One region of the Neobacillus sp. S1227 genome, then DNA from elsewhere that is predicted to be linked to it. Evidence: predicted binding sites of a transcription regulator. Region 1 holds the regulator's gene; each other region holds the start of a gene.
What was found. The regulator LexA, encoded in region 1, represses DNA repair genes until DNA is damaged. The targets are predictions, from matches to a motif close to CGAACATATGTTCG.
Positions count from the first base shown of each region.

Region 1 (10,503 bases):
TTTTTCTTGTTTAAAAAACCAGCCCAGCTCTAAAAAAACCTTCATATGACCTCCCCTAAACAGATCAAAATCATGAACCGTTCATTACTGGTAAAAATATTTAGTCTGACGAAGATTTATTTTATCAAATTTTTCTAAAATAAGGAAGATTAAGAAATTAACGCTTTAACGCAATAAAAATAACACTCATGAGTGCACTTATTAACAAATTTCCAAAAAAACTAGGTAATTTCAAGATTATATGATACACTTGGTTTACCATTTGATTTACTGTTTTCATGACCCTATTCATTCTGAGTAGGGTTCTTTTTTTATATATAAAAAAACAGACTCTTTACAGAGCCTGTTTTGCTTTTGGTTTAATTAAGCTTTACGAACGTTAGCTGCTTGAGGTCCGCGTTGTCCTTGCTCAACATCGAAAGTCACTGATTGACCTTCTTCTAAAGTTTTGAAACCTTCGCCTTGGATAGCTGAGAAATGAACGAATACATCGTCTCCACCTTCGCGCTCGATGAATCCGAAACCTTTTTCGCTGTTAAACCATTTTACTTTACCGTTTTCCATTTTTGTTGCCTCCTGGTGTGTCTAAACACACAATGTAATACTATCCTTGCTCTCAGTGATCATCAAGACGAAAAGTTTTCCTTATACTATCCTTTACACCGAACAAAAATAATTCTTTACTAGTGTAACACTCTTCGATAACAAATGCAAGCATCTTTTAAAAAAAAAATAAAAAGCCACCCTTCCAGCTTGTTTCACTATAAATGTAGCGTTAACTATTTTTGATTCTATACCACTGGATACTCGTGTTGTTCCCTGAACTAATCACTTTTAGGGTATCTAAATTAGGGTGGGGAAAGGAAGTTGTATCCTAAAAAGTAAAGGAAAAAGAACATGCCCCCACTCAATTAAGAGAAGGGGCTTTTGTTGTGGGATGGCAACGGGTATACAATGGTTAATTGTAGCGTGTCCTCGATTTAAGAAATTATTCATTCATTTTAGATTTACCATTTTTGGTTTACCCTTCAAAATTCACACACGGTATAATTATCCCATATTTAAATAGTCTTCTTTCAGCTTTATCGAATCTTTCGTACTATAAAGTTGAAAAATATAGGAGAGAAGGTTTTTATGTCAATTGATTGGAATTCTATTTTATCAGAATGTTTTCTAGATTCTATACCGCTACTTTCAAAAGTATTTACTACAGCTTATATTCTATGTATTGGTGCCTTTGGGGTAATTGGGGGGATATTTAAAAATAAAGAAGGGGGCTCCTTTTAGGTCATTTATCGGATTTTTCAATGCAAGTTCACTAGGTTTTTTGAACTAAAAATTAAACATTAATTTGGTTTAAATATAATAAATCAGTAAGAGGAGAATATCATGAGCGAATTTACGGTAAATGAGCAACAAACTTTTGCTGCACAAACAGAGGTAAAGTCATTTTTTGATGGTGGATTGTTGCAATACATTGGATGGTCAATCTTAGGTGGTTTAGTAACAATCATTACTCTTGGGATATGTTACCCTTGGGCAATTACAATGATTTTAGGATGGAAAACAAGACATACTGTCATCAATGGAAGAAGATTAAAATTTACTGGTTCCGCAATTGGTTTATTTGGGAATTGGATAAAATGGTGGGTATTGTGTATTATTACTCTAGGAATTTATAGCTTTTGGTTGTTTATAGCTATGGAGAAGTGGAAAGTAAAACATACCGTGTTTGAGGATGAAGAAGTAATTACCCCCTCTCGATAAGTTAGGGGATTTTTTGCCAAGAATCTAAAAACCGTCAAATGCTTCGGGAGGTTAGTTAATTTTCCCTAGATTTTCTACTAGTCCATTTCTCTAATCACTTTTAGAATATTAGTAATATTTACACTATCTAGTATTTCGGGTTTCGAATATAATTTAATACAACGGTGATCCCCATTACTGATAGTTACTACATGCATTAGACTCCCAAAACCCGGGAGTCTTTTGTATTTTTATAAGCTAATTCCTTATTAATAATGAACTTAATCCTCTCAGCCGTCTGTATTTCGTCATCTGGCGTACTATTTTCACACCTTAGAATTGAACGCTATCAATAAGCTGAAACTCTATCCAGTACCTTTTTATATTGATCTGGGCGTGTCATTTGACCCTTCCTTTTATACTAGTACAAAAAAACCACCCTCCATTGGTTAAGTTTCCAATAGAAAAGTGGTTTTGTGTTGAAATATTGAAGGATTAAGCAATTTTATAAGAATTTATGTTGAAGGATTAAGTAGTTTACTTATCCTATTCTTAAAAATTACTCTCAACCATCTGACAAACCTTGATATATCAACGTGTTACTTGCCAGTTTGCTTATTCATGGCTTGCATCATTTGGTTGATCTTCTTTTGTGAAGGCTTCATACCCATTTGCATCATCATGGTTTTTAGCATTTGCTCATTAATTGGCGGATTTTTCTTTAGATAGCTCATCATATAACGGCGAGCAATGAAAAATCCTAGTGCTACACCAGCGACAAGTGCCAGTATACCAACTAGAACGTACATCATATAATAATTTCCTCCTTCATGTTGTCTACCATACAACAGTGTACTAAATAAAACGAAATTAGACAATATTCGTTTTTAATTAGACATATTTTCTTTCTTTAATCGGCTTCAACCAACCAAACCGTTCATGTTCTAGGTCAATCGCCAAAAAGGAGGATTCACACTTTCTCAGCACTTCAAAAAACGCTGTCTCCGCTTCATAGCTTCCATGTGCCTCCAGAGAGATTAAATCCTGGTAGACTTCCAATTTTGCCCTGCTTATTTTTCCACTAAGATCGATCGTATATGCACCATGGTCCGCTTTATAGCCCTTTATTTTTCCAAGCTGTCTTTGAATCAACTGGTGGATTTTTAATACTTCTATTTTCTTTGATATATAGGCAATTTGTTTTTTTGTTATAAATTGAAGCTCGCCCTGTGCGTGCTGATGTTCTTGGAATAGTTGAAAAAACAACCGCTCTCGTCCGAAGTAATGGGTGGCAAATTCATCTTCTATTAAATAAAGCTGATATTTCCTCATTCCAACCTCTCCTCCGCTGACAATCCTTTTATCTATTATAAAAAATCGCTCAGGAAACATTTGTCTTATCACGGCAAAAACTTTCACTAATTTTGTCGATTTGCAATTTGAGTGCGATATCAGTTATTTATTTCAATAGATGCTGATGGATTTCCACCATAAAAAGAGAGAGCGAAATTTCCGCTCTCCCTCGAATTTGATTATTTTTGTAAAAGTGCTTTCACACGAGCAACAACGTTTGGCACACTAAATCCGAACTCTTCCATGATTTTTTCACCTGGTGCAGATGCCCCAAAATGATCGATGGCTAATACGTCACCTTCATCACCAGCATATTTGTGCCAGCCCAAGGATGCTCCAACTTCCAGAGCAAGACGCTTTTTCACGCTCTTTGGCAGGACAGAGTCTTTGTATTCTTGAGATTGCTGTTCAAAGCGATCCCATGATGGCATGCTGACTACTGAAACCTGGATTCCTTCACCAGCAAGTGCTTTCTGTGCTTCCACAGCAAGGCTTACTTCGGATCCAGATGCTAGCAATAGGGCATCTGGAGTATCTTTACCTGCTGGAGAAACAACATATGCTCCTTTAGAAACTCCATCATATGCGTTTTTATCTGTACCTTTTAGTGTTGGTAAGTCCTGACGAGTTAACACTAAAGCTGTCGGCTTGTTTGTTGATTCAACTGCAAGCTTCCATGCTGCTGCTGTTTCATTGGCATCAGCGGGACGGATTAGAGATAGACCTGGCATTGCGCGTAAGGCCGCAAGCTGTTCGATTGGTTCGTGTGTTGGTCCATCTTCCCCAACTGCGATACTGTCATGTGTAAATACATAAGTGACAGGCAGACCCATTAATGCAGCAAGGCGAATTGCCGGACGAAGATAATCAGAGAATACAAAGAATGTTCCTCCAAAAACTTTAACCCCGCCATGCAGAGCAATACCATTCATTGCAGCACCCATTGCAAATTCACGAACACCGAACCAGATGTTGCGGCCTTCATATGCGCCTGGCATAAAGTCTGTTGTCCCTTTAAGCATTGTTTTGTTAGAACCAGCAAGGTCAGCAGAACCACCAATTAAAATCTGCAGGTTCTTGGCAATGCCATTTAGCGCCTCACCTGAAGAAGCACGTGTTGCAAGCCCCTTACCTTCGCTGTATACAGGTACATCCTTATCCCAGCCTTCAGGAAGTTCATCATTCAATGCTTGTTCAAGCTGGCGTGCTAACTCAGGATATTCATTTTTATATTGAGCAAACATGTCGTTCCACTCTTTTTCTTTTTTCTCACCATTTTCAACGATTAGCTTTTGGAAGTTGTCGTAAACTTCTTGTGGAACATGGAAATCTTCCTCGAAAGTCCACTTATAAGCTTCTTTAGTAAGCTTAAGTTCATTAGCACCAAGTGGTGAGCCGTGAACACCTGATGTACCGGCACGGTTAGGTGAACCATAACCGATTACTGTTCTTACTTCAATCATGGTAGGTCTGTCTAAATCATTTCTTGCTTCTTCAAGTGCTTTAGCAATTTCTTCGAAGTTGTTACCGTCTTCGACACGAAGATACTGCCATCCGTAAGATTGGAAGCGCTCCTTCACACTTTCAGAGAAAGATTTATTCAAATCTCCATCTAAGGAAATATCATTTGAATCATACAATACGACCAAACGGCCTAACTTTAAGTGGCCGGCAAGTGAGGCAGCCTCAGCAGATACGCCTTCCATTAAGTCGCCGTCTCCACAAATGCTGTATGTAAAGTGATTCACAAGTTCATATTTGTCTCTGTTATAAACGCTAGCAACATGTCGTTCTGCCATAGCCATTCCCACGGCCATTGCAATACCTTGACCAAGCGGACCAGTTGTTGCTTCTACTCCCTCGGTATGGCCATATTCAGGATGTCCTGGAGTTTTGCTTCCCCATTGACGGAATTGCTTTAAATCATCCATGGATAGATTATAGCCGGATAAATGAAGCATGCTGTAAAGCAAAGCAGATCCATGTCCTGCAGACAATACGAAGCGGTCACGGTTAAACCAATGTGGATTTTTTGGGTTGTGGTTCATAAATCTTGTCCATAATGTATAGGTCATTGGAGCAGCACCCATCGGCATTCCAGGGTGTCCAGAGTTTGCTTTCTCGATAGCATCAATTGAAAGCGTACGAATCGTGGTGACAGATAAATCATCAATTGTGTTAAACATCTTTTACAACCTTCCTTCTTCGGAAAATACAAACAACTTTAATATTATAGTGCTGTGGATTTTTATTCAACAAATTACTACAGAATTTAAAGCAAAATTCACTTTTATATATATTTTGACACATGTAAGCGTTGTATATGTAAAAAGGAATACAAATAACTTGTATTCCCAGATGCATCAATGAAGATTATTTTTCTTTCTGCTTTTTATTTTTTCAGGTGTTACGTCATTTCCAAGTGGATCTATTATTTTTGTATTTGTCAGAGTATCCAGCATTTGCGAGCGAAAAGCAGCTAAATATTCACTTCTAAGTGATGACTGCTCTTTTGCTTCCTTTTCCGTTAAACCTGCCGCTTTCTTTTTCCTTGCCAATTCATTGATTCTGGCCATTTTTTCCTTGGATAGCATTCAAGACATTCCTTTCAAAAAAACTGCTAACATTAAGAAAAGATTGTACTAAAAAACAATCAACCTGGCAAGGATGAAGGTTTATCCCTCCTGTTCTTCAATGAATTCCTGGTATCTTCTATGTACAGTGGCTTTCGAAATATTATAGCCAAAGCCTCTTAATGTTGCTGCAATTTCCGAAAAAGTCAGACCATTTTTTCTCAGCCTTACAATTTCCTGAACAGGAACTTCAATTTTATCCCGGCCCGAATGTTCGCCAAGATTTTTTAAATTTTTTTCAGGCTTGTAGCCTTGTTCAACAGCCCGCTTCATGCCGCGTTTTATTTTTACATTATGGAGCTTGCGCTGGTACTCTTCCACCATGCTGACGATCTTTAACACCATTGAATCCGATTCGGAAAGCTGTAATTCGCCATTATGCGAAATGCTGTATAATTTAATTCCTTCTTTTAAAATGCAATGCAGAATGGCAATCTTGGCATTCCCCCTGCCCAGCCTTGTTTCATCCTGGATCAGAACTGCCTCAACTTGCTTATCTTTAATGAGCTCTAGAAGCTGCAGGATACCATCTCTCTCGAAATCATATCCACTCGCCTGCTCTTTTATAATTGAAACGATATGAAATTGGTATCGGTTTGCGAGCTGGACAAGCTCGTCTTCCTGGCGTCTTAATGATGTTTCCTGAGTTTCCTTTTCCGTGCTTACTCGACAGTAGATGATTGCGTTCATTTTAGCTCCTTCCTATTTCTCTAATGCACTTGCTAACTCCCTTTCTGCGGGAGCTTCCTTACTTACTGGAATTAAAATTTCTTCACCTGGAAAGATTTCTTCCCCAACATCCTGATTATGTTTTTTCACCCAGTTGACGAAATCCTTGTTTGATAACGAATGCTCGCCTGCATACTTTTGGGAAATTTCCCATAGTGTGTCACCGTCTGCTACAGTTACTTTTATATATTTATCCTGCTTTGCCGGGCTTTGTTGAAATGCTAATACAAATGCTAATGAACAGCTTAATAATAGAAGAATAATAGCGTATGAGTATTGGTTCCATATTTTTCTCATTATAAAACACCCCTTATTAGAATGTATGTTCGTTTTATTTGATTTGATTATAATCCGAACATTTGTTTGTTGTCAAGCTTTATTCGAACTTATGTTTGTATAAATTATGCGAACATGTTATAATAAAGACAACATTAACCAGGCGAGGTGTAATTTATCATGGTAAAAGTATCAAAGCGGCAGCAGGATATCCTGGATTTCATAAAAGGAGAAGTGAAAACAAAGGGTTATCCGCCATCTGTTCGGGAAATTGGCGAAGCAGTCGGACTGGCATCGAGTTCTACTGTACATGGGCATTTAGCCAGATTAGAAAGCAAAGGTTTAATTAGACGAGATCCAACAAAACCAAGGGCTATCGAAATCCTGGAAGCGGATGAAGCTGCTCATATCCCTCGAAACCATGTTGTAAATGTCCCAGTTGTCGGTAAAGTTACTGCCGGACTGCCGATTACGGCCATTGAAAATGTTGAGGAATATTTTCCTCTCCCTGAAAGGCTTGCTCCTTCCAGCGAGAATGTCTTTATGCTTGAAATCATGGGAGAAAGTATGATTGAAGCAGGGATTCTTGACGGAGATTACGTTATTGTAAAGCAGCAGCCATCTGCTAACAACGGAGATATCGTTGTTGCAATGACCGAAGAAGACGAGGCTACCTGTAAGAGATTCTTCAAGGAGAAAGACTACATCCGCCTGCAGCCGGAAAACTCTACGATGGATCCAATCATTTTAAACAATGTTACCATTTTGGGGAAAGTAATTGGGGTTTATCGACAGATTCATTAGTTGATAGATTTCTGGAGTCCAATCTTTAATTTGATTGGGCTTTTTTATTGAATTGGATTACTTTTCTAAAATCCTATATGGTTAATTTTTTTCATCTGCTCTAAAGTCGGTATCGGTGACTCAAGGGAAGGGGCATTTAACCGTGGTCCTTATCTTTTGAACGGATTGGATAAACTATATTGATTCTCGAACGAAAAAATAGCAAGAACCCCTAACGCGTAGCGTCAGGGGTTCTTCATCATTTTAATACATGCTCATATATTGTTCGCGTTCCCAAGGGTGTACGACGGTCCGGAACATATCCCATTCAATCTCTTTCGCTTCGACAAAGTGTTCGAAGATGTGCTCGCCTAAGCCGGAGACAATAACTTCGTCTGATTTCAACATCTCTAGTGCTGCTGCTAATGTTGCAGGAAGATCGATGATGCCTTCTTCGATTCTTTCTTCCTTCGTCATCACATAGATGTTACGGTCAACTGGTGCTGGAGGGGTTAGTTGATTTCTCACTCCATCAAGACCAGCTTTTAGGATAACAGCCATAGCAAGGTATGGGTTAGCTGCAGGGTCCACGCTGCGAACCTCAATACGTGTGCTCAAGCCGCGTGAAGCAGGAATACGGATAAGCGGTGAACGGTTTTGTGCAGACCATGCAACATAGCAAGGTGCCTCGTAACCAGGAACCAAACGCTTATAAGAGTTGACGGTTGGGTTAGTAACTGCTGTGAAATATGGTGCATGCTTTAAAACACCAGCAATAAATTGTCGGGCAGTGTCGCTCATTTGCAGATCACCAGTTGGCTCAAAGAATGCATTCTCGCCATTTTTGAATAAAGAAACGTTACAGTGCATACCAGAACCGTTCACACCAAACAATGGCTTTGGCATGAAGGTTGCGTGTAAGCCGTGCTTACGAGCGATTGTTTTTACAACCAACTTGAATGTTTGGATTTGGTCACAAGCTGTAAGAGCATCTGCATATTTAAAGTCGATTTCGTGCTGTCCTGGAGCCACTTCGTGGTGGGAAGCTTCGATTTCAAAGCCCATTTCTTCAAGCTCAAGTACGATATCACGGCGGCAGTTTTCGCCAAGGTCTGTTGGAGCTAAGTCAAAGTATCCGCCTTGGTCGTTCAATTCTAATGTTGGCTCGCCTTTTTGGTCTAATTTAAATAAGAAAAATTCAGGCTCAGGTCCAAGATTGAAATCAGTGAAGCCAAGCTCTTTCATTTCATTTAATACACGCTTTAAGTTGCTGCGCGGGTCACCAGAGAACGGTGTTCCATCTGAATTGTAAATATCACAGATCAGGCGAGCAACTTTTCCTTTTTCAGCAGTCCAAGGGAATACTACCCAAGTGTTTAAATCTGGATATAGGTACATATCAGATTCTTCAATACGAACGAATCCTTCAATAGAGGAGCCATCAAACATCATTTTGTTATCAAGCGCCTTTTCTAACTGGCTGATTGGAATTTCCACGTTTTTGATGGTTCCAAGAATGTCAGTAAACTGAAGGCGGATAAATTTAACGTTTTCTTCTTTAGCCAAGCGTTGAATATCTTCTCTTGTGTACTTCGGCATTAGTAATTCCTCCAATTTTATTAAAAATTAATGAAAAAAGCGTGAAAGATCTCCTTGTCTCAATGACGAACGATTCAATCTGTTTGAATGCATCAGTTCATTGCGAAGAAGTTTCCTCAGCTCATCATCGGTAACCTCGCGCTTCGCACTTTTCGCTTGCTGCTCAAGCAGCGACTCTTGCTGTTCTTTGACCAATAATAACTGCTTAATACCAGCCATATTTATTCCCTGGTCAATTAAGTCTTTTATTCCCAACAGCTTGTCAATGTCATTTAGGCTGTAAAGTCGCCTGTTTCCCTCCGTACGTGCCGGAGATATCAATTGGTGTTCTTCATAGTAGCGAATTTGCCTGGCGGTAAGTTCGGTCAGCTGCATCACTGTACCGATGGGAAACAATGGCATTGATCGGCGAATTTCTTTTCCACTCACCAATTTTCTCCTCCCTTTTGCTAATTTATAATTATATTATATTTGGTGTTAGGAAATATGTCAATGATATGTAAGATTATCTCACATGGTTTTTAATAGTTTCCTATAATCAGCTTTTTTACCAGTAAACCATGGGAAGAAGAATTATGATTCACTGATACCGGCCGAACCCAATCGGATTTCCCTAGTTTTTAAGCCTCCTAAGATACTGCTATCCTACCTAAACAGTGAGTTTTCAAACGTTTTTGGGCTCATATAAGTCCCATATGCTACCGGAACAACCATTCCTCCAATTGTTCGGGCTGATATAAGTCCTATATACATTTTTTCCCCTATTTCAAATCCAATAGCCCTTTCTCAACCAAATGGTCCAAAGCCAAACATACAGCCATTTTTACGTGTGCGTAGGTTAATCCTCCTTGCACATAAGCGACATATGGCGGGCGGATCGGGCCGTCTGCCGTCAGTTCAATGCTGGCACCTTGAATAAATGTACCTGCTGCCATTATGACATCATCCTCATAACCAGGCATGTAGCTTGGATGCGGAGTCACATAAGAATTAACCGGTGAGGCGAACTGGATAGCCTGGCAGAAGGCGACCATTTTATCCCTGTCATCAAACTGAACAGATTGAATTAAATCCGTCCGCTGCACATCCCAACGCGGAGAAGAATTCATCCCCAGTCTCTCCAGCATGGCAGCGGTAAAAACAGCACCTTTCAGAGCCTGCCCGACCACATGCGGAGCCAGGAAAAAGCCCTGATACATTTCCTGCAAACTATAAAGAGATGCCCCCGCCTCAGCACCGATTCCCGGGGATGTCATCCGATAAGAACAGGCTTCCACCCATTGTTTTTTCCCAACGATATAGCCTCCCGTTTTAGCAAGGCCGCCGCCCGGGTTCTTGATCAGCGACCCCGCCATTAAATCAGCACCGACATGTGCTGGCTCTA
Region 1 covers NZ_AP038276.1:2,012,326-2,022,828, reverse strand. The annotation lists gene ACZ5AE_RS10320 (ABC transporter transmembrane domain-containing protein) at 1-45, opposite strand, end outside; gene ACZ5AE_RS10315 (cold-shock protein) at 364-564, opposite strand; gene ACZ5AE_RS10310 (hypothetical protein) at 1,135-1,287, shown strand; gene ACZ5AE_RS10305 (DUF898 family protein) at 1,390-1,767, shown strand; gene ACZ5AE_RS10300 (YneF family protein) at 2,346-2,558, opposite strand; gene sirA (sporulation inhibitor of replication protein SirA) at 2,638-3,078, opposite strand; gene tkt (transketolase) at 3,279-5,285, opposite strand; gene ACZ5AE_RS10285 (DUF896 domain-containing protein) at 5,463-5,693, opposite strand; gene ACZ5AE_RS10280 (YneB family resolvase-like protein) at 5,775-6,422, opposite strand; gene yneA (cell division suppressor protein YneA) at 6,435-6,758, opposite strand; gene lexA (transcriptional repressor LexA) at 6,918-7,541, shown strand; gene glnA (type I glutamate--ammonia ligase) at 7,785-9,119, opposite strand; gene ACZ5AE_RS10260 (MerR family transcriptional regulator) at 9,147-9,521, opposite strand; gene ACZ5AE_RS10255 (methionine gamma-lyase family protein) at 9,881-10,503, opposite strand, start outside.

Region 2 (10,503 bases), 2.2 Mb from region 1:
CTTCCGATTGGGGATGCTTTCCTTCGCCTGCGCGATAAGTATTCCATCCGCCATGTTTCACCGATTTCCGTTATCGAAAACATCAAGCATCCGGTTTTGTTTATCCATAGCCAGAAGGATGATTATATTCTGCCATCGATGACTCATGATTTATTCGAACAAAAAAAGGGCCCAAAAATGCTATATATTGCAGAAGAAGGTGTCCATGCTCAATCCTTTAACGAAAACCCGGATGACTATAAGCGGGTCGTGGATGAATTTTTGGAAAAATATGTCCACCATGCTTACCTAAGCTAAAAACAGACTGTCCATAATGGATCAGTCTGTTTCTTTTAGGACGAGGCTCATCCGTCCGTTCAGGATTTGCTGCGGACTTTTTAATTGAAAGCAATTGCTCTCTTTTGAAAAATCAATCTTCATTTGTTCGTCGAAGAACACCATTTTGTGTTTTTCGATATACACTGACCTGTCATTCGTTTCAATTTCAACTTCAGTACCGTCTAATTCGCCTGTGAACCACAGAGCGGCAACACCACTGACTGCTCAGCCGCAGCCATCCGTATCGTATTTAAGCTTTAAATAGCCTTCACGCCCCGCAGCCCGCTCATTTATTTTTTTGGCAGCCTCTTCGGTTATGATGATTTCCACGTTTAACACTCTCCTCATCTAGGCATATGATGATTGTAGCATATGTTGGTTTGGGCTGTTTTTATTTTGCTTGCCGCCATTTGGTTGCATTTTCCTATTAAACCAGTTATTCTCATGGATAATAAGAATATTTTTAAAGGAGTGCTTCTCTGATGTCAAAGGTTACAATTAAAGTTAACGATAATGGGTCACTTAGAATTACAGGTGATGTGGAATTGCTGGATGGAGAAGGGAATGTGTATACGACGAAACCATCCTTTTCTCTTTGCCGGTGCGGGATGAGTAAAAACAAACCTTTCTGCGATGGTTCGCATAAAGGAAATTTCGAATCTCAGGTTCGGGTGCCTAAGGAAGAATAAATAAGGTGAAGAAAGAGCGGCTTTCTAGTTGGAGTCGCTCTTTTATATGTCCGTCATTCGAACGTCAGCAATAGTATCGATGGGAATGCGATGCACTTCTTGAAAGCGGTCAATCACATGCAGCCTGTGCTCGATTTCGTTCCAATAATGGATTTTTCCAATGACAATTTCATAATTTCGGTTCCGATAATGGGTAATTGTCACGTTCTGGTTAAATTCGATGGCCTCTGCCAAGATTTCGTTCATGAGCTCAAGCTGCTGCTCATCCATTTCTTTTTTCTGTTCATACTGATCTTCCTTCACCCAATCCCTGAGCATTTTCACATGCTCAGGCAGCATCATCGACGTCCATTTAATTCTGCCACGGTCCCGAATCATTTGCCCCGCCTTCTTTCTCTTATTACTGTTCAGTGAACTTTACTTGCGGATAACCGATTATTTTACATCTTATGCCCGCCCACAAGCGTGGCCCGATGTTTAGCAGTTCCTCCTGGGGTATAGGACACAGCGCGCAGCAGTGAACCCGGACCAAAGCGTCTGCGGACCGAGTCCACTACATAACCGAGCTCACGCCGCTTGTAAGCCTTCATGTCAAACAGATCAAGCTGAAGCTCACAGTCGTCCTCAATATTGCTAAGCGCAATGGAAATCTGCCTAACCGTCTTGCCGTTATAATGCTCGTGAAATAGTTCGAGGCAGACACGGTAAAGGTCCATCGTGACATTGGTCGGCTGCCCAATGGTTCTGGAACGGTTAAAGCCGCCGCCGAATTCATCCTGGCTGTAGCTGACGCCAAGGCTGACCGTCCGCCCCGCTTTCCGCCGTGTTCTCGCTCGCTTGGCAACCTCCTCGCACATTTCCAAAATGACATGCTTAATTTCTTCTTCATCTTTATAATCACGCAGCAGGATTTGGCTTTTTCCAAAGCTGATTTGCCCTTCAATAATTGGCGCGCCCAAATCGGAAAGGTCTACTCCCCAGGCATGATGATAAAGCTGGTTGCCCATGATGCCGAATTTCTTCTCCAGCTGTTCTAAGTCATAGCGGGCGAGCTGGCCGACTGTGAAAATGCCCATGCCGTTGAGCGTTTTTTCAACCCGCCTGCCGATTCCCCACATTTCCCGAAGCGGCGACACCTTCCAAAGTTTTGTCTGCACATCATCATAGGTCCACTCGGCAACCCCGTGTTTCTTAGCCTCTAAATCAAGGCAGAGCTTTGCCAGCAGCATATTGGGGCCGATTCCGACCGCGCATGGGAGCTGGAATTCCCGCTCGATATCGTCCTTTATTTTTTTCGCAATCGTCTGGGCATCACCCCATAAATGCAGAGCGCCGTCCACTTTAATAAAGCTTTCATCGACGCTGTAGGCGTGAATGGCTTCCTTTGGCACATAGCGGTTAAAGACGCGGGAAATTTCTGTCGAAATACGTAAATAGGTGGCCATTTTCGGTTCGACCAGCCGAATCCGCGGATCGTTTGGAATTTCAAACAGCCGTGAGCCCGTCTTGATGCCAAATTCTTTTTTCAATCTTGGGGAAGCGGCAAGCACGACGCTCCCCTGCCGTTTTTTGTCGCCGACAATAGCAATATAACAATCCAGCGGGTCAAGCCCCTCCATGACAGCCGAACAACTTGCATAAAAGCTCTTCATGTCGACACATAAAATTTTATTGTGCGGCAGCGTGCTGTAATCAACCATGATTATCCCTCACAGTTTCAAAATTCGAACATTTGTTCTTTAATATTATATCTATTATCTTAAGCGAATATGCGTTCGCATTCAATGGAAATTTTTTGAGGCTTACCAAATATGGCTAAGGTTCAAAAAACGATATAATGAGGATGAGGTGCATGTGAATGGATAAAAAGCTGATTGTGAAAATGATCAAGAACTGTTTTAAACAGTATTACGAAGCGGATTCTACACCGATTGGCGATAAAGAATTGGAAGAGCTCACACACTGGATTCTCCAAACGAAGGACGAAGATCCAGATGTGGATTTATATGAGGTTGTAAATGACGTGGTGTATGAGTTTTTAACGGGCTAAAATAAAAAAAGCCTCTGATTCAATAGAGGCCAAACAAATCTACTTTTTATTTAACATCCTCTTCCCAATCCTTTCAAACAGCCGTGGAAACAGGACATAAACAACGCTGCCCATATTCATCCAGCGGGGCAGGTTGATTTCCCTCGTTTTCGTCAGCATGCTGCCAACAACTTTCTGAGCGACAAATTCCGGCTGGAGCATAAATTTTTGGACGTTTTTTACATAGGTGCCCTGTTCATCGGCGATGTTAAAAAAGTTCGTGGCAATCGGTCCTGGATTCACCGAAGTCACTTGGATATTAAAGTCATCTAACTCCATCCTTAACGCGTTCGTGTAGCCAAGAACCGCATGCTTGGTAGCCGAATAAACACTCGATTTCGGAGTGGCAATTTTTCCGGCTTGAGAAGCAATGTTGATAATATGACCAAAGCGTCTCTCGCGCATTTTTGGCAGCACCATACTAGTGCACGCCATTAAACCAACGACGTTCACCTCAAACATGCCTTTTACTTCATCAATCGATGCCTCATGGGCTTCGCGAAAAACCCCAAATCCAGCATTATTGACGAGAATGTCGACATGGCCTAATCTCTCAAAAATGTGCTCAAATACTTTCTCCACTTGATCCGTATCCGCAACATCCAGTTGAAACACTTCAACCTTTACGGAATACTTTTTTTCAAGCTCTGTTTCAAGCCGCTGGAGCTTATCGAGGCTTCGTGCCAGCAAAACAAGATTAGCGCCGCCGGCGGCACAAAGCTTGGCAATTTCCGCCCCAATTCCACCAGAAGCACCAGTTATTATAATATTTCTATCTTTTAATCGTCCGTTCATCAATTAAACACCTCATCAAGGAAATCCCGTCCTCCTTAAAGGTTGGCGTAATAAAGAACGGGATGAGTATCGTTACTACTAATTTCTCCGATGGATGCCAAATAGTCAAGCTGGGCGACGGTTTCCGATATCGTGAGCATCAATTCGCGTTTATAAACACTCGGGAATAGCCGTTTGCAGATGTCAAAAACGGTCAACTGCTCTTCCTTCAGCCAATTGTTGACAGTCATCGCCCGTTCGTGCTGGCGGATGAGCCGTTTCTCAATAAGCTCTGCTAATTCGTGGACATCTTCGCCATGCCCGGATTTGACCACGTTAATCGGGTATGACAATAGCTTTTGCATCGAATGATTATGCTGCAGCTGCGGCTTTGGCCGCTCCTTTTCCCCTGGTGCTGGCGGTTCGAGCAATGGATTTGGGGAAATATGAGCGATGATTAAATCGCCGCCAATCAAAATGCCATCCTTCTCCCGATAAAGGGCAATCTGGCTCTGGGCGTGTCCAGGTGTTTCAATGACTTGCCATTCAGAAAGGCCCAGCGGTCTCATCCCTTCCACAAGCCGCCCAGTCAACGGTCGATTGCATAAGTATTTTTGGCTTTCCCTGAAAAAAGATGTCAACGGAGCATACTCATTTGGCAGCCCAAACTCTTCAAACAGCTCTTTGAAAAATGCCTCTTGTTCCTGTAAAAATGTTTCCGTTTGCTGAATCCAGCGCTCATTCAACGGATGGCCGTACACATCGATGGATTCCGGAAAAAAATCAAGAAGGCCGCAATGGTCCGGGTGGTGATGAGTAAGGATTACCTGTTCAATATCTTGAGGCTGCAAGTCTAATTCAGCTAGCCGCTGGGTAAGGGCGTCCCATGCTTCTTTTGTTTTTGGCCCCGCATCCACTAACGTCAACTGCTCTCCTTTAATTAAATACACATTGACATCCCCTACTGGAAAAGGAGTCGGCAATGAGATTTTGACAATCCCGTCTTTCCATTCTGTCATTTGATAAAACCCCTAACGTTATTTTTAACTAAAAAGAATTAATATACATAATTTGTATATAGTTATAAATTGTCTAATATATGAAATAAAGTGTACCCATTTTTATTACCCTTGTCATTATTTTTACATAACTTTTTTAAAAAAACAAAAGATTATGTAAATTTACCTCTTGACAGACAAGCCATTTTTCCTGCATAATCACTATTAAAATTTGATTCGTTGACATGCAATGATTAAGGCCAGTAGATGGAAAACGGCGAAAGAGAGTGAAGTCCGGAGGCTGAAAGACTTTACCGCCCACTTGAACATCGAACCTACCTTATGAGCATTTAGGCAAACCTAACGTATCCCGGCGTTAACGGTGTTGAGTAAGCCCAACTGCCAAAACTAGCAGCCGGGCAAATGAAGGTGGTACCACGGAAGCAAAGACCTTTCGTCCTTTACGGATGAAGGGTCTTTTTTATTTTATTCACAGTGAAAAGGGGGAGTTTTTTCATGAAGAAGATGGCGATTGTCGGTGCAGGGTCGATGGCGGAAGCCTTTATTTCAGGAATACTTGAAAATGGTTTAATGGAACGGAAAAATGTTTGGGTGACCAACAACTCAAACCAAGAAAGATTAAATGACTTGGAGAATCGTTATGGTGTAGTTGGAACGTACAATTTAAATGCTCTTTTTTCAGGGGCAGACATTGTCATGCTGGCGATGAAGCCGAAGGATGCGGCGAATGCGATCGATTATATTCGTGACCATTTGCGTGGTGACATGCTGATTGTATCTGTTCTTGCAGGGGTTTCAATGGATACAATTGAGGCACTTGCCGGGAAGCCGCTTTCGATAGCAAGGGCAATGCCAAATACATCGGCAGCAGTCGGGAAATCCGCAACGGCGATTGCAGTAAATGGTCGTGTTTCAGAAGAACAGCTTGAGACAGCCCGACAACTTTTCGGGACCGTCGGATTGGCGGAGTTTGTAGAGGAAGTCCAGCTTGATGCGGTAACAGGCCTGTCCGGAAGCGGCCCAGCCTATATTTATTACCTAATTGAAACGATGGAAAAAAGTGCAGTCGAAATCGGCCTAGAAAAAGAAATGGCGAAGCAGTTGATTGTACAAACATTAATCGGCGCCGCGGAAATGGTCAAAAACTCTTCCAAATCACCGGGGCAATTACGTCGGGAAGTAACAAGCCCAGGCGGAACCACTGAGGCGGGCATTAGCGTCCTTGAGGAAAATGGCGTACAACAAGCATTCATTTCTTGTATTAAAGCAGCAGCAGCCCAATCTAAAAGAATGGGAGATGCCTTGTGCAGCCAGCTGCAGGTTGGGAAACGTTAGGAAGAGACTTTTTTAAAATTTTGGTAAACTAAGAGTAAGACGCAAAACAAAGGATTGTGGAAATGGAAAACATACTTATTCTATTGTTTTCATTAGGCCTCTTCGTTTGGCTTGTTTTTCTCTTAGATGCCATAATCGGCTTAAGAAAATTAGATTCGTTAGAGCGGGAGGAGCCGCTTGAATACGGGCCATTATTATCGGTCGTTGTTGCAGCTCGGAATGAAGAGAAACATATTGAAGCAAGTATTTTAAGCCAGCTTGACCAGACCTATAAAAACGTCGAGTGGATCCTGGTGAACGACCGCTCCACTGATGAAACCGGAAAATCAATGGAGCAATTGGCACACCAGGATTCAAGAATAAAGGTCATCCATGTTCACGACCTCCCCGATGGCTGGCTTGGCAAAAACCACGCCTTATTCACTGGTGCGCAAAATGCACAAGGGAAATGGCTGTTGTTCACCGATGCTGATATCAAATACGAAATGGAAGCATTCGCCAAGGCGCTCCATTATGCAGAAAGACACCAGCTTGACCATTTAACCGCCGCACCGAATTTATCCGCAAAAAGCTTCTGGCTGAAAACCTTCGTCGCCTTTTTCCTATTTGGGTTTTCCTATTTTAAACGCCCGTGGCTTGCGAATAATCCGAAATCGAAAACCGGAACAGGCATTGGCGCCTTTAACCTTATTTGCAAGGAAGCTTACGAAACATTTGGCACACATGAACGGATCAAGATGCGGCCCGACGATGACCTGCAACTGGGGATGCTTTTAAAAAAGGAGGGTTATCGGCAGAGAATTGTTACAGCTCTCCAACTAATCGAAGTAGAGTGGTACGGCAGCCTTCACGATGCGTTCATTGGTCTTGAAAAAAATACATTTGCCGGATTAAACTATCGGATCAGCATGGTGTTTTTCGCGGTATTCGGTGTCTTTACCACTAATGTCCTGCCCTTCATTACCATTTTTCACGAAAATAAAACGATTGCCCTTCTCAGTTTCGGAAATATACTGCTCAGCGGCTTTCATTACTTTATGATTATCAGAAGAATGACGGTATTCTCCCCTGCCTTGTTTCTCGTTTTGCCCCTTACGGCCTTATTGTTTATTTATTCCATCATTCGGGCAAGCTGGCTGACCTTCAAACGAGGCGGGATTGTTTGGAGGGGAACGATTTATCCATTAGACAAGCTGAAGGACCATGAGTAAGCAGTATTTTTCATGAAATAACCAGTATTTGCTATACTAATAGTGGCTTATTATTGAAAAATAGGAGGTTCGCAAATGGCAGCAAAATTATTTTCTCCTTATACCGTTAAGGGGGTTACCTTTAAAAATCGGATTGTCATGGCGCCGATGTGCATGTATTCCAGCAATAATGAAGATGGTCATCTGCAAAACTGGCATCGCACCCACTATACATCTAGAGCCGTCGGGCAGGCCGGCCTTATCATTGTCGAGGCCACCGCAGTCAGTCCGGAGGGACGGATTTCGCCGCAGGATTTGGGAATCTGGAGCGATGAGCATATCGCGGGCTTCCAGGAGCTGGCCGGACTTGTTAAAGAACATGACGCCAAAATCGGCATCCAGCTTGCCCATGCCGGAAGAAAGGCGGTATTAGAAGGTGAAATATTGGCCCCTTCCGCCCTCGCTTTTAATGAGGCATCAAAAACGCCGAAGGAAATGACAAAAGAAGATATTGCATCAACTGTAGAAGCCTTTAAAAAAGGTGCAGAGCGAATTAAAAAAGCCGGATTTGATGTCATTGAAATTCACGGGGCCCATGGCTATTTGATTAATGAATTCCTATCCCCGCTTTCCAATAAACGGACGGACGAATATGGCGGATCCGCCGAAAACCGCTACCGTTTCTTGCGCGAGGTGATTGATGCGGTTAAAACCGTTTGGGAAGGTCCGCTGTTTGTCCGTGTTTCTGCCCATGATTATCATGAAGACGGGTTAACTCCGGAAGATTACATTGCATTCGCCCGTTGGATGAAAGAGCAGGATGTTGATTTAATCGATGTCAGCTCTGGTGCAGTGGTTCCAGCGCGGATTAATGTTTACCCGGGCTATCAAGTAAAATATTCAGAAACCATTAAAAATGGTGCCAACATCCAAACAGGCGCGGTCGGATTAATCACTTCACCGCTCCATGCCGAGGAAATTTTACAAAACGAACGGGCTGACCTGATCTTTTTAGCCCGCGAATTGCTGCGTGATCCATACTGGCCAAGAAAAGCAGCCAAAGAGCTCGGAGTCCCCATCGATGCTCCAAAGCAGTATGAACGCGGCTGGATTTAAGGAACAAAAGCACAAGCGCCTTGGCAGCGAGTTGCCCACAATGGATTAATCTAAAATTTCCTAGACCACTAGAAAAAGCACTTACCGATTATAGTAAGTGCTTTTCTCCTTTTAATGGAATGTTAATTTCCTTAAAATCCTCGGCAATATCCGTATTTGGAAAGATTTCGGCTGCCTCTTTGACTAATTCCCGCCACGCATGCCGGTCATAACGCGAACTGATATGCGTCAGACAGAGCTGCTTTGCTTCCGCTAATTTCGCCACTTCGGCCGCCTGATGAGTTGTTGAATGGAAGTAATCAGATGCCAGCTGCTCTTCCCCTTTTGCAAACGTTGCTTCATGAACCAACAGGTCAGCCCCTTTAGCCAAGAAAATCGCATTTTTGCAGAATCTTGTATCACCAAGAATCGTCACAACCCGGCCTTTTTGAGCAGGGCCGAGAAACTGGTTAGGTTCAATCAACCGCCCGTCTTCAAGCATAACGGTTTCCCCATCTTTAATTTTTTTAAAAATTGGTCCTGGCTTTACGCCAGCTTCCTTCAATTTATCTGCCAGCAAGGTTCCTGGTCTGTCTTTTTCAGCCACCCGATATCCGAAAGACATAATCCCATGGTCTAGCAGGCGGGCTTCCACCGAAAATTGCTCATCTTCAAAAACAATTCCTTCCTCAATTTCGACCACTTTTAACGGGTACTTTAAATAGGTTTGGCTGGTAGAAAGACTTACTTGAAGGAAGTCTTGAATTCCTTTCGGTCCGTAAACTGTAACCTCCGTTTCTCCGCCTTGAAAAGATCGGCTCGATAACAGTCCGGGCAATCCGTAAATATGATCACCGTGCAAATGGGTAACAAATATTTTTTCAATTCGCCGCGGTTTGATGGAGGTATGTAAGATTTGGTGCTGGGTTGCTTCGCCCGCATCGAACAACCAGACAGAGCCGCGCTCCTCCAAGAGCTTGAGGGCAATTGATGTCACATTGCGAAGCTTGGCCGGCATTCCTGCCCCTGTTCCTAAGAAAAAGACATCCAAAGTAAAAACTCCTCTCTTCTCCGTACCACTTTTCATTATCGTTACTATATCATAAAGTGTAAACCAATGCTTATTTGTTTCCTCCAAAAATGATACATGCTATTTTAGATATTAGCGAAATCTAAGATTATATAAAAGCTATTATCGCTAGGAAAGAGGTTTATACATAATGGATCAAAATCTGTCATCATTAATCATGATTTTTGGAGCAACCGGGGATTTATCCAAACGAAAACTGTTTCCATCCCTTTATCGATTATTCGAACGTGGCCGTTTAGACAAATTTGCCGTGATTGGGATTGCTAGAACCCAGCAGCCACATGAAAAATTCAAGCAGTCCGTTAAGGATTCTGTCATTGCTGCATTAGGAGAGAAGCCAAACCTTGATGAGTTTGTGTCCCATTTCTACTATCAAAGTCACGATGTAGCGGATTCCAATTCATATGCCGCTTTAAAAAAACTGGCGGATGAAATAGACGGTCACTACGGCCTTGAAGGCAACCGGATATTCTATCTGGCTATGGCACCTGAGTTTTTCGGACCAATTGCGCTTCATTTAAAGTCCGACGGCCTTACCGATGTAAAAGGCTACAAGCGGCTTGTCATTGAGAAACCGTTTGGACATGACCTCGAATCTGCAAAGGAATTAAACAAGCAAATAAGAACCGCTTTCTCTGAAAATGAAATTTACCGGATTGACCACTATTTAGGCAAAGAAATGGTCCGCAATATTGAGGTAATTCGTTTTGCCAATGCTATCTTTGAACCGCTTTGGAATAACCGCTATATATCCAATATTCAAGTGACCTCCAGCGAAACGCTTGGTGTCGAGGAACGGGGCCGCTATTATGAATCAAGCGGCGCACTAAGGGATATGGTACAAAACCATATGATGCAAATGGTCGCATTACTAGCAATGGAACCGCCAATCAAATTAACGACA
Region 2 covers NZ_AP038276.1:4,191,784-4,202,286, forward strand. The annotation lists gene ACZ5AE_RS21035 (alpha/beta hydrolase) at 1-297, shown strand, start outside; partial or broken gene ACZ5AE_RS21040 (iron-sulfur cluster biosynthesis family protein) at 319-525, opposite strand; gene ACZ5AE_RS21045 (CDGSH iron-sulfur domain-containing protein) at 801-1,007, shown strand; gene ACZ5AE_RS21050 (YolD-like family protein) at 1,050-1,385, opposite strand; gene ACZ5AE_RS21055 (Y-family DNA polymerase) at 1,448-2,707, opposite strand; gene ACZ5AE_RS21060 (YqzH family protein) at 2,866-3,057, shown strand; gene ACZ5AE_RS21065 (SDR family NAD(P)-dependent oxidoreductase) at 3,097-3,891, opposite strand; gene ACZ5AE_RS21070 (MBL fold metallo-hydrolase) at 3,927-4,889, opposite strand; gene proC (pyrroline-5-carboxylate reductase) at 5,385-6,224, shown strand; gene ACZ5AE_RS21080 (glycosyltransferase family 2 protein) at 6,287-7,435, shown strand; gene namA (NADPH dehydrogenase NamA) at 7,511-8,530, shown strand; gene rnz (ribonuclease Z) at 8,619-9,560, opposite strand; gene zwf (glucose-6-phosphate dehydrogenase) at 9,730-10,503, shown strand, end outside.
Region 2: ACZ5AE_RS21055 (Y-family DNA polymerase) is a predicted target of LexA. The motif match lies at 2,772-2,785, and genes of this name have one in related genera.

Region 3 (10,503 bases), 2.9 Mb from region 1:
CGACATTGCGGATGACACCTTCAAATTGGATATAGCCCTCGCGGAGCTGCCCGAAGTCGTTCTCGTAGCGGAAGTAAATTTTATCCGACCCGGAGCCATAGAGAATTTTTTCAAGTTGGTGTTCCGGAAGGTCCTTTACAGGTATATCCAAATCAATACCATAATGATTGCAGACTGCTTCCAGCAGCTGCGGGTAATATTGTGAGCTTGTCGGTTCCCATGGTGCAATCGCATGCTGCTTCAAGGTCAAATCTTTATTTGGAATCACCAAATCGAGATCAACTTCAAGCTTTGAGCCCAAACCGTCACATTGCGGGCAGGCTCCGAACGGACTGTTAAATGAGAACATCCGCGGCTCCAGTTCCCCAATCGAAAAACCGCATTGAGGGCAAGAGTGGTTTTCGCTGAACAGAAGCTCTTCCTCGCCAATCACATCGACGATTACCTTTCCTTCGCCAAGACCCAAGGCAGTTTCAATGGAGTCGGCGACACGAGCGGCGATTCCTTCCTTAATGACAATCCGGTCAACAACCACTTCAATCGAATGCTTTTTATTTTTATCAAGTTCAATATCATCGCTCAGGTCGAGCATTTCCCCGTCCACTCGGACACGGACAAAGCCCTGCTTTTTAATGTCTTCAAATACCTTAACATGCTGCCCTTTACGCCCTGAAATCACTGGTGCGAGGATTTGCATTTTCGTCCGTTCAGGATATTCGAGTACACGGTCGACCATCTGCTCAATGGTTTGAGAGGTGATTTCAATATGGTGAATCGGACAGGTTGGATGTCCGACTCTGGCAAATAACAATCTTAAATAATCGTAGATTTCTGTCACCGTTCCAACAGTCGAACGAGGATTCCGGCTAGTTGTTTTTTGGTCGATTGAAATTGCCGGTGACAAGCCTTCAATGGTATCCACATCGGGTTTATCCATCTGTCCGAGAAACTGCCTTGCGTAGGCCGATAGTGATTCCACATAGCGGCGCTGACCTTCTGCATAAATCGTATCAAAAGCGAGCGAGGACTTTCCTGACCCGGAAAGTCCTGTCAATACAACAAGTTTATCTCTCGGAATGGTGACATCGACATTTTTTAAATTGTGGGTTCTGGCACCTTTCACAATTAATTTTTCCATTGCCATGCATTACGTCATCCTTCCGTTTATAAAAGCGTGGTTAGTTACCCTTCCGCCTTTAATTCCAAAATTAAATCACGAAGCTCTGCAGCACGCTCAAAATCAAGCGCTTTGGCGGCAGCCTTCATTTCTTTTTCCATATCGCCAATCAGTTTGTCTCGTTCCTTCTTCGTCATCTTGCCAAATGCTGCAGTCGGTTTGTAATCTTCCTGTTCTTCAGCCGCATGGGTAGCGCGGATGACATCACGGATATCTTTCTGAATAGTCTTAGGCGTAATGCCATGCTTTTCATTGTACTCCTCTTGAATAGCACGGCGGCGCTTCGTCTCGCTGATGGCCAGTTCCATTGAATTGGTCATTCGGTCCGCATACATGATGACATGTCCGTTTGCATTCCGGGCTGCCCGGCCGATAGTCTGAATCAAGGAACGTTCCGAACGGAGGAAGCCTTCCTTGTCGGCATCAAGAATTGTAACCAAAGAAACTTCCGGAATATCGAGACCTTCCCGGAGCAGGTTAATCCCAACCAAAACATCATATTTTCCAAGGCGCAGCTCACGAATGATTTCAATCCGTTCGAGCGTTTTGATCTCGGAATGTAAATACTGTACCTTAATGCCAATTTCCTTCAGATAATCCGTTAAGTCTTCAGACATTTTTTTCGTTAAGGTCGTGACAAGAACACGTTCGTTGCGTTTCACGCGGTCCTGAATTTCGCCAATCAGGTCATCGATTTGTCCCTGGATTGGGCGGACATCAATAGTTGGATCTAGTAATCCAGTTGGGCGAATGATTTGCTCAATCATTTCTGGTGTATGCTCTTGCTCATAAGGTCCCGGTGTCGCTGAAACGAAGACGATGTTGTGAATATGTTTTTCAAATTCGTCAAACGTGAGCGGCCGGTTATCCAATGCTGATGGGAGGCGGAAACCATGTTCCACCAGAACTTCCTTCCGCGCCTTGTCTCCATTGAACATCCCCCTGATTTGCGGCAAAGTTACGTGCGACTCGTCAATGACTATGAGAAAATCTTCTGGAAAATAGTCTAATAATGTATAAGGTGTCGAGCCTGCCGGTCTGAGGGTCAGATGGCGCGAATAGTTCTCGATGCCAGAGCAAAAGCCCATTTCACGCATCATTTCTAAATCATAACGGGTGCGCTGCTCGAGACGTTGTGCCTCCAGCAGTTTATTGTTCTCTCTCATTATAGCTAACCGCTCTTCGAGTTCTTTTTCAATATTCTCGATAGCTATTCGCATCTTCTCTTCCCTTGTAACGAAGTGCGATGCCGGAAAAATTGCCACATGGTCGCGTTCACCAATAATTTCTCCGGTCAGGGCGTCAACCTCGCGAATCCGGTCAATTTCATCCCCGAAAAATTCAACCCGCATACAGTGTTCATCCCGGGAAACCGGGAAAATCTCCACCACATCCCCACGTACCCGGAACGTCCCGCGCTTAAAATCGATATCGTTTCGTTCGTATTGGATATCAACGAGACGATGAAGCAGTTGATTGCGCTCAATTTCCATGCCAGTACGGAGGGAAACCACCATCTCCCGGTATTCCTCCGGCGAACCGAGACCGTAAATACAGGATACGCTGGCGATGATAATGACGTCCTTGCGTTCGAACAAAGAAGAAGTCGCTGAGTGCCGCAGTTTATCAATCTCATCGTTGATGCTGGCATCCTTTTCGATAAACGTATCAGTCTGCGGTACGTACGCTTCCGGCTGATAATAATCATAATAGCTGACAAAATACTCAACTGCGTTGTTCGGGAAAAATTCCTTGAACTCGCTGTATAGCTGTCCGGCCAATGTTTTATTGTGGGCGATGACGAGAGTCGGTTTGTTAACTTCCTTTATCACATTTGATATAGTAAAAGTCTTCCCCGTACCAGTTGCACCAAGCAGCGTCTGGTACTTTTTATTGTTTTGGATGCCTTCGACTAGTTGTTTAATGGCCCCCGGCTGGTCACCCTGTGGGGAATACTTTGAAACTAACTCAAATTGGTCCTTCACGCCGTTTCCCTCCCTTTTTCGAAAAACTACCGTTCACACTTTCCTGAGGCGGCTAGAAAGTGTATCCTCCTAAATTGCATATTAACATTTTAACACATTTACCCAAAATCAAACCAATAATATGCGAACTAATATTCGTTTTTTAAGATGTTTATGCAAGTTTAACGGTAAAGAGCTTTTACAATGACATGCTAATTATTTTTTGTCCCCATAAACCCTCTATGATGACAAGTTGACTAAGTCATTCACCAATTGGTCCCCATAAAAAACGAAAAGCCCGCCAATTACGGCAGACTATTATCCATCAATTTTTCTAACGGTTTTGGGCTTCATTTTCGCGGCGAGCCAGAAGCCGGCGGTCAGCGAAAAGGCGTCAATGACAATCAGGACAAACGTATTGGTATACCCTTTGTAAACAGATGCAGCGATAAGCGCCACTGTCAAGACAAGGGCAATAACCCGATTGTATGTGACCCTTGTAAAAAATAACACTAATAAACCTGGCATGAAAAGCGCCGATAAATGGCGAATAACTTCTACCAATGGGATCCCCCACCTCTTCATTCTGTTAATTCATTTTAAAAATTCATCAAGAAAATTGCAACAAAAATAGTTCTGAAGCGGGGGCATCCTGAAAAGCTTCCTATTTTTCCAGTCCAAGGCTGCTAGTTTTAGAATCAGTAAACATACTTGCCACGACAAATCCAGCCAGAGAAATCAGAATTGGCAGCACCACCGTATGCACGCCGAGGGGATTCGGATAAAATCGGTCAAAGATTATGTAGGAGCCCATCCCCAAAATCATTGAGGTAATCGCTCCATATTTATTCCCCTTACTCCAATATAAGCCAAAAATAACCGGCCAAATAAAAACGGACTCCAAGCCGCCAAACGAAAATAGATTGAGCCAAATAATTAAATCCGGCGGGCTCAGCGCGAGCAAAATGACCAGGACACCAATAATCGCTGTTACGCTAAAACTTACCTTTTTAATACTGCGGTCACTAGCGGTCGGTTTGATGTAATTTAAATAAACGTCCTTCACCAACGCTGAGCTGACTAAAATCAGCAAGGCATCCACCGTCGACATGATGGCAGCCATTGGGGCAGCCAGCACGATACCCGCGACAAATGGAGGGAGTACCTTCATGGAAAGCAACGGCATAACAGTGTCGCCGATTTTAACACCTGGAAGTACCGGTCTTGCGAAAACACCGATGAGGTGCATGCCAAGCATGATAAAGCCGACCACAAATGTTCCGATGATAATGGCATTGTGCATTGCCTTTGAGTTTTTATAGGACATGGCCCGAACGGCAATCTGCGGCAGGCCGACAACGCCAATTCCGACTAAAATCCAAAATGAGGAAACATACGCCGGAGTCAAAGTGCGCTCTGCACCAAACGGGCTGATTAAGTTCGGGTTTTCCGCCGACAAATCGGCGATAATCCTCGGAATTCCCCCGCCTGCCTTAATGGTGGCGATTAAAAGAATCAAAGTCCCCATAAACATCACGACGCCCTGAATTGTATCCGTTACAGCAACAGCCCGGAAGCCGCCAACAATGACAAAGACGAGGACGGAAAAGGCAAAAATCAATAATGCCGCCGTATATGGCAGTCCAGTCAATGATTCCACCAGCCTAGCCCCGCCAATCCACTGGGCCGTCATCGATGAAAATAGAAAGATGATGATACTGGCAGCAGATAAAAGAACAACTGCTTTGCTATGATATCGATTTTTTAAAAAGTCAATAAGGGTAATGGCCTTGTACCGGCGGGAAATAATCGCAAATTTCTTTCCCAGCACCATTAAGGTGAAATAACCGGTCGCCAGCTGTGCCATCGCCAGCAGCACCCAGCCTAGGCCCTGGGTGTAAGCGACACCTGGCCCGCCGATAAAGCTTGAAGCACTCCCATAGGTGGCTACCATTGTCATCGCTAGAATGAAGCCGCCCATCTGACGTTCGCCTAAAAAATATTCCTCCAAAAACGATTTGGATTTGAGGACAAACTTATTCGACCAGAAGCCGACAGCAAATATAATTAGTAAAAAGATAATTAATGGCGTAATGACTGCCCAGTTCACTCGGCATTCCTCTCTTCCTCTTCAAAGGGTACGTCTTTAAATAGAAATTTAACGGTCAAGCTGACAAGAATGATCATTATGACAAATCCAGCGATACAGCTATAGAAAAACCATGCCGGCAAGCCGAATATGTATGAGTAATCTTCAACTTTTTTTGAACCCAAACCGTAAGCAAACCCGTACCACCACACAAAATTGATGATAACCAGGACCACTCCGATTAGCGCTTCCCGGTGAGCAATTTTAAACCGCTTGTCCTTCACACAACCCCACCTCCTCATTTACTTTTTTTCTTTCCCAGGGATGGCCAAACCCCAGTGCTATCTTCCTAATGATTAGGAATATAATTCTAATTTCCTATTTTAACGAATTATTGATATTTTACCAAACCTATTCGCTTGAAAAAATAGGATAAAAATCCTCCTTTTTCTGGAAAAAACCCATCATATAATGGTGCATGCATTCGATTTATGGGAAATTTTCACTGTTTTTCCTATATAATATTTTAAATATTTACAATTATCCGTAACAATTTTATTATTAAAATAGATTCTATTACTTAGGGACACTAAGTTTTTATGGTAACCCTAAAAGGGGGAATGGTACTTAGCTTAGTATTTTAATAGATTTAATCATTGAAAGCGCTTACAATTATTATCTAGGAGGGTCTTTATGAAAAGAAGAAAACTATTTTCTACTGCACTGGCTCTATCTTTAGGGTTGGGAATGCTGAACATGGCGGCAGCGCCTGCCGGAAAAGCAGCAGGGCCGGCAGCAATAGTATCGGCACAGGGGGCAACGGTTGACCTGGGAATTGCTAATGATGAGAGATTAATAGAAATGCTGAAACAGCAAGGGAAAATTGCCAAAAATGCAAGCCCCGCTGAAGCAGAAAAGGCATTACAAAAATATTTAAAAGCAAAAGGAAAAGCTCTCAAGACAAAAGACCAGCTGCCTGCCGGACTTGGCACCCTAAAGGAAAAAGAGCAGCCAAAATCAAATGGTCTCAAAAATGGAAATGGTAATAAACTTGGACAGGCTAAGAAAAATACTGTAGACCCTGTCCAAAAAGAAGGCTATAACGGAGATCTTCGCCAAGACAAAGTGCTAGTTCTAGCCATTGATTTTCCAGATTACAAGAAAAGCTCCATCACAAAAGATGAAACGGATATGTGGTATGAAGACTATACCCATGAACATTTCCAAGATATGATTTTTGGAAAAGAAGGCTATGAAGGGCCTAATGGAGAAAAGCTTGTTTCTATGAAACAGTATTATGAGCAGCAATCAGGGGGCAGTTATACAGTGGATGGAACTGTTGCCGGCTGGTATACAGCAGATCATCCTGCAGCGTATTACGGAGGCAACTATCCTACACCGGACGGCAGCGACGCTCGGCCACGAGAACTAATTTATGAAGCACTGACAAAAGCTGGTGCCGATCCAAACGTTGACTTAAGCGAGTATGATGTATGGGACCGCGATGATTATGATGGTGATGGCGTCTATAACGAGCCGGACGGAATTATCGACCATTTAATGGTCCTTCATGCCGGTGTCGGTGAAGAGGCCGGCGGCGGTTCTTTAGGCGGCGATGCCATTTGGTCTCACCGGTCCAATCTTGGAAACCTAGTTGCGGTTCCTGGCGGAAAATCTAATAGCGATCGTTTTGGCGGCCTTCTTGGTGCTTACGACTACACCATCGAGCCTGAAGACGGCGCTGCCGGAGTATTCGCTCACGAATTCGGCCATGACTTAGGTCTTCCTGATGAGTATGACACAGTATATAGTGGTGCAGGCGAAGCAATTGAGTTCTGGTCTATCATGTCAAGCGGCAGCTGGGCAGGAGACATTCCGGGCACCGAACCTACTGGCTTTAGTCCGTTCGCTAAAGAAATGCTGCAGAACTTGCACGGTGGTAACTGGTTAACCGGAACTACACTTACAGCCGATTCCATCACAAAAGAAGGTACTACGGTTCTTCTTGACGAAGGTGTCACAAAAGGTACCAATAATGATGCTGTTAGAATTGATTTACCTAATAAGGTAACTGCCTTAAACACGCCAAAAGAAGGAAATTATGAATATTATGGCGGCAAAGGTGATGAAGTTGACCATAAGATGGTAACTTCAGTTGATTTATCGGGCACTACGAGCGCTACCCTGGATTTCGATGCCTGGTACAATATTGAAAAAGATTGGGATTACGCGATGGTTCAGGTATCAACCGATGGTGGAAATACATGGGAGTCCCTATCATCTGATCGAACTAGCACAACCCTTGACCCTAACGGCTATCCGGCAATTAAAGAAAACCTGCCAGGCTATACCGGATCTAGTAATGGATGGGTGCATGAAACAATTGATTTGAGCGAATATGCTGGACAGGAAATTAAACTGCAATTCCGTTCAATGACTGACTGGGCAACTAATTTAGACGGCTTCTTCGTCGACAACGTGAAAGTGACTGCTGACGGCCAGGAAGTATTTGCTGATGGTGCTGAGGGTGACCTGCAATTTACTTTAGACGGATTCGCGAAACATGATGGCAAATTTACTTCTAAACACTATTATCTATTGGAGTGGCGCTCCCATAATGGTGTTGATGCCGGACTGGCCCACATTCGCCGCGGTGCAAGCTTAATGAGCTTTGACCCTGGTTTGGTTGTCTGGTATGTCGACGAATCCCAGGATAACAACTGGACAGGCATCCATCCTGGTGACGGCTTCCTAGGCGTGGTGGATGCTGATCAGCACACGAATTACTGGAGCGATAAGGCAGTTGGATCGTCTCGTTACCAATTGCATGATGCTGCATTCGGTCTTAACAAGACTGAGAAAATGTTCCTGGATTATTCTAAAATTGCCGGTGTGAACGCGACGATGACAGACAACTTCACACAGCGAAATCCGCTGTTCGATGACAGCGCCAACTACAGCAATCCTGGCCTCGTTGATGCCGGCCGTAATGTACCAAATTACGGATTGAAATTCCGTGTAATTGGTCAAAGTGCTGACGGCACAGTTGGTAAGGTATTAATCTTTAAATAGGAAAATAACAAGGGTTCCTTCACTTTCTTGGAAGGACCCTTGTTTTATTACGAGACCTTTTTATTAAAAAAACAACCATAATAATTGAACATAACGCCAAAATAATTTTTCCTTGTACACTCCAGTTTAGAACCTGCTGGACAGAGTAAGCCTCTATGTATAGGGCAGGAATTTTTCCAAGCGTACTGGCAATCGAAAAACTCAGGATTCCCACCTCGCTGCCAGCGCTTACGAGCGTCACCACTCCTGAGGGGATGAACGGAAAAATCCTAAGTGCGATAATAAGGAAAAATGCTTCTGAACCATGGGTGTTCTGCAATCTATCTAAATATTTACTTTTGAATGTAAACTTGTTTTTTACCTTATTAATACCTTTTCTATATAAATAAAAACTAATAATCGCACCAATGGCTTCACCAAGTATGGCTATTAAGAGCCCCGGCCTAAATCCAAAGAAACTGATGTTAGCAGCTGTTAAAAAGACGCTTGGAACAATCCCTAAGATACTTATGATCGAATTTAATATAATGCTCAGTAAAACCGCATATAAACCGCTATTTTCAAACCATTCTACTATTTGCGCTTCCATACCCGCTCCTAACGACTTACTTTTTATAGAAAAACGATAGTTTTTATGAATTTCAAAGTTATAACAATAATTTTGTCTTCATATACCATGATTATGGCGGTTCGTAAGGGGTAAAATCAAACGGATTTTCGAATATATCTGCGAATCTAAAAATTTATTACATAGACGCCAAAAAGAGGAACCATTTTGGCTCCTCTTTTCCCTGCTATTAGACTCTATGCATCATAGGCAATGAGAATAGATAAATATTAACGATTGCTAGTGCGACCATAAGTACATAATATGGCAGCACTGCTTTAAAGCTTGATTTCTTACCCATTCTGTACACAACATAAGTGGTGCCTGCCCATCCTATCAAGATAATTGCATACTGAATCATTTGAACCGTCGGTGTCGATGCAAGGCTTAGGCTTGCAGGATCCGACTCTACTCCAAATAAACCAATTGAGTTAAACCAGATCGCTTTTCCTTCAGTAAAGATGTGGAACAGGTTGTGGCCAAAGTGGCCGGCAAGATCCAGAGGAATAATCGCATAGCCAAAACGGGTAAAGTTCTTTTTCACAGTACCTTCCATGCCAAAGAATGAAGCAATTTTTGCCGTTCCCAATAATAATAGAATCGGAATGGCCATCGCAATGATAAAGGCAACTGTAAAATTAACCGTATAGTTAGCCGTTCCTGTAACAGATCCAATAGCGCTTAGAATGTTTTGCCAAGGTTCAAGCATTGTAATGTTTTGGACGAACACGATGCCCATAATCACAGCGGCAAGGGAGGCGTGCTCAATCTTTGGATTTTTCAAGCCCCACAGTTCTTTTGTTGGAATTCTTGTCTCAATTTTAATTGAATCATTTGGACAGTTTTTCACGCAGTTGGCACAAAGATTACATTCAGCACTCGATTCCATCGTTCTTGGAAATTGAAACATCGGGCAACCTTCCACCTTCTCAGTTCCTCGATAACAGGATTGCACTTTACAGGTTTTGCAAATCTCAGGTGTAGAGGTTAACTTAACCGCCCCGGCTCTGGAATAGTTTCCAGCCAGTCCGCCAAGGAAGCAAAGTGTTTTACAAAAAGTTCTTCTTTCATAAAGCACGGATGTTGCGACTACCATCGTTACAAGCAGAAGTAGCAAGTAACCCGAACCCCACGGCGATTCGACAATCCCCCAGACGTGATCACTGTAAGTAATAGCTATAAAGAATAAGTCAATCAGCCAAATTCCATACTTTCTTAAAAACTTCGGCATCGGCCGGTTCGCGCCGATGGTTTTTCTAACAATGTCACTCAATTTACCAAACGGACAAATCGCGCACCAGAAGCGGCCGGCCACTAAGAATATAATCGGAATTATTGGCCACCAAAGTACCCATGTCATCGTTGTTCCAAAGTTTTTACTTGGATTGACCGTCCCCATGACTAACTCAAAAACAATGATGGAAAACACGGTGATGACAATCCATTGAAAAATACCCGGATACCATTTGCTTTTTACAAACTTTTTAACTATCGGAATTGAGAGCAAATTAAATGGTTCTTTCTCAGGTTTTAGTTTTCCCTCAGGCATTGCCATAGTTATTTCTCCTTCCTTCTAAACCATTTATTCCAAATG
Region 3 covers NZ_AP038276.1:4,931,785-4,942,287, forward strand. The annotation lists gene uvrA (excinuclease ABC subunit UvrA) at 1-1,144, opposite strand, end outside; gene uvrB (excinuclease ABC subunit UvrB) at 1,183-3,162, opposite strand; gene ACZ5AE_RS24860 (CsbA family protein) at 3,460-3,705, opposite strand; gene panF (sodium/pantothenate symporter) at 3,806-5,251, opposite strand; gene ACZ5AE_RS24870 (YhdT family protein) at 5,248-5,514, opposite strand; gene ACZ5AE_RS24875 (immune inhibitor A domain-containing protein) at 5,924-8,302, shown strand; gene ACZ5AE_RS24880 (TVP38/TMEM64 family protein) at 8,322-8,891, opposite strand; gene ACZ5AE_RS24885 (4Fe-4S binding protein) at 9,100-10,464, opposite strand; gene ACZ5AE_RS24890 (hypothetical protein) at 10,467-10,503, opposite strand, start outside.
Region 3: uvrB (excinuclease ABC subunit UvrB) is a predicted target of LexA. The motif match lies at 3,287-3,300, and genes of this name have one in related genera.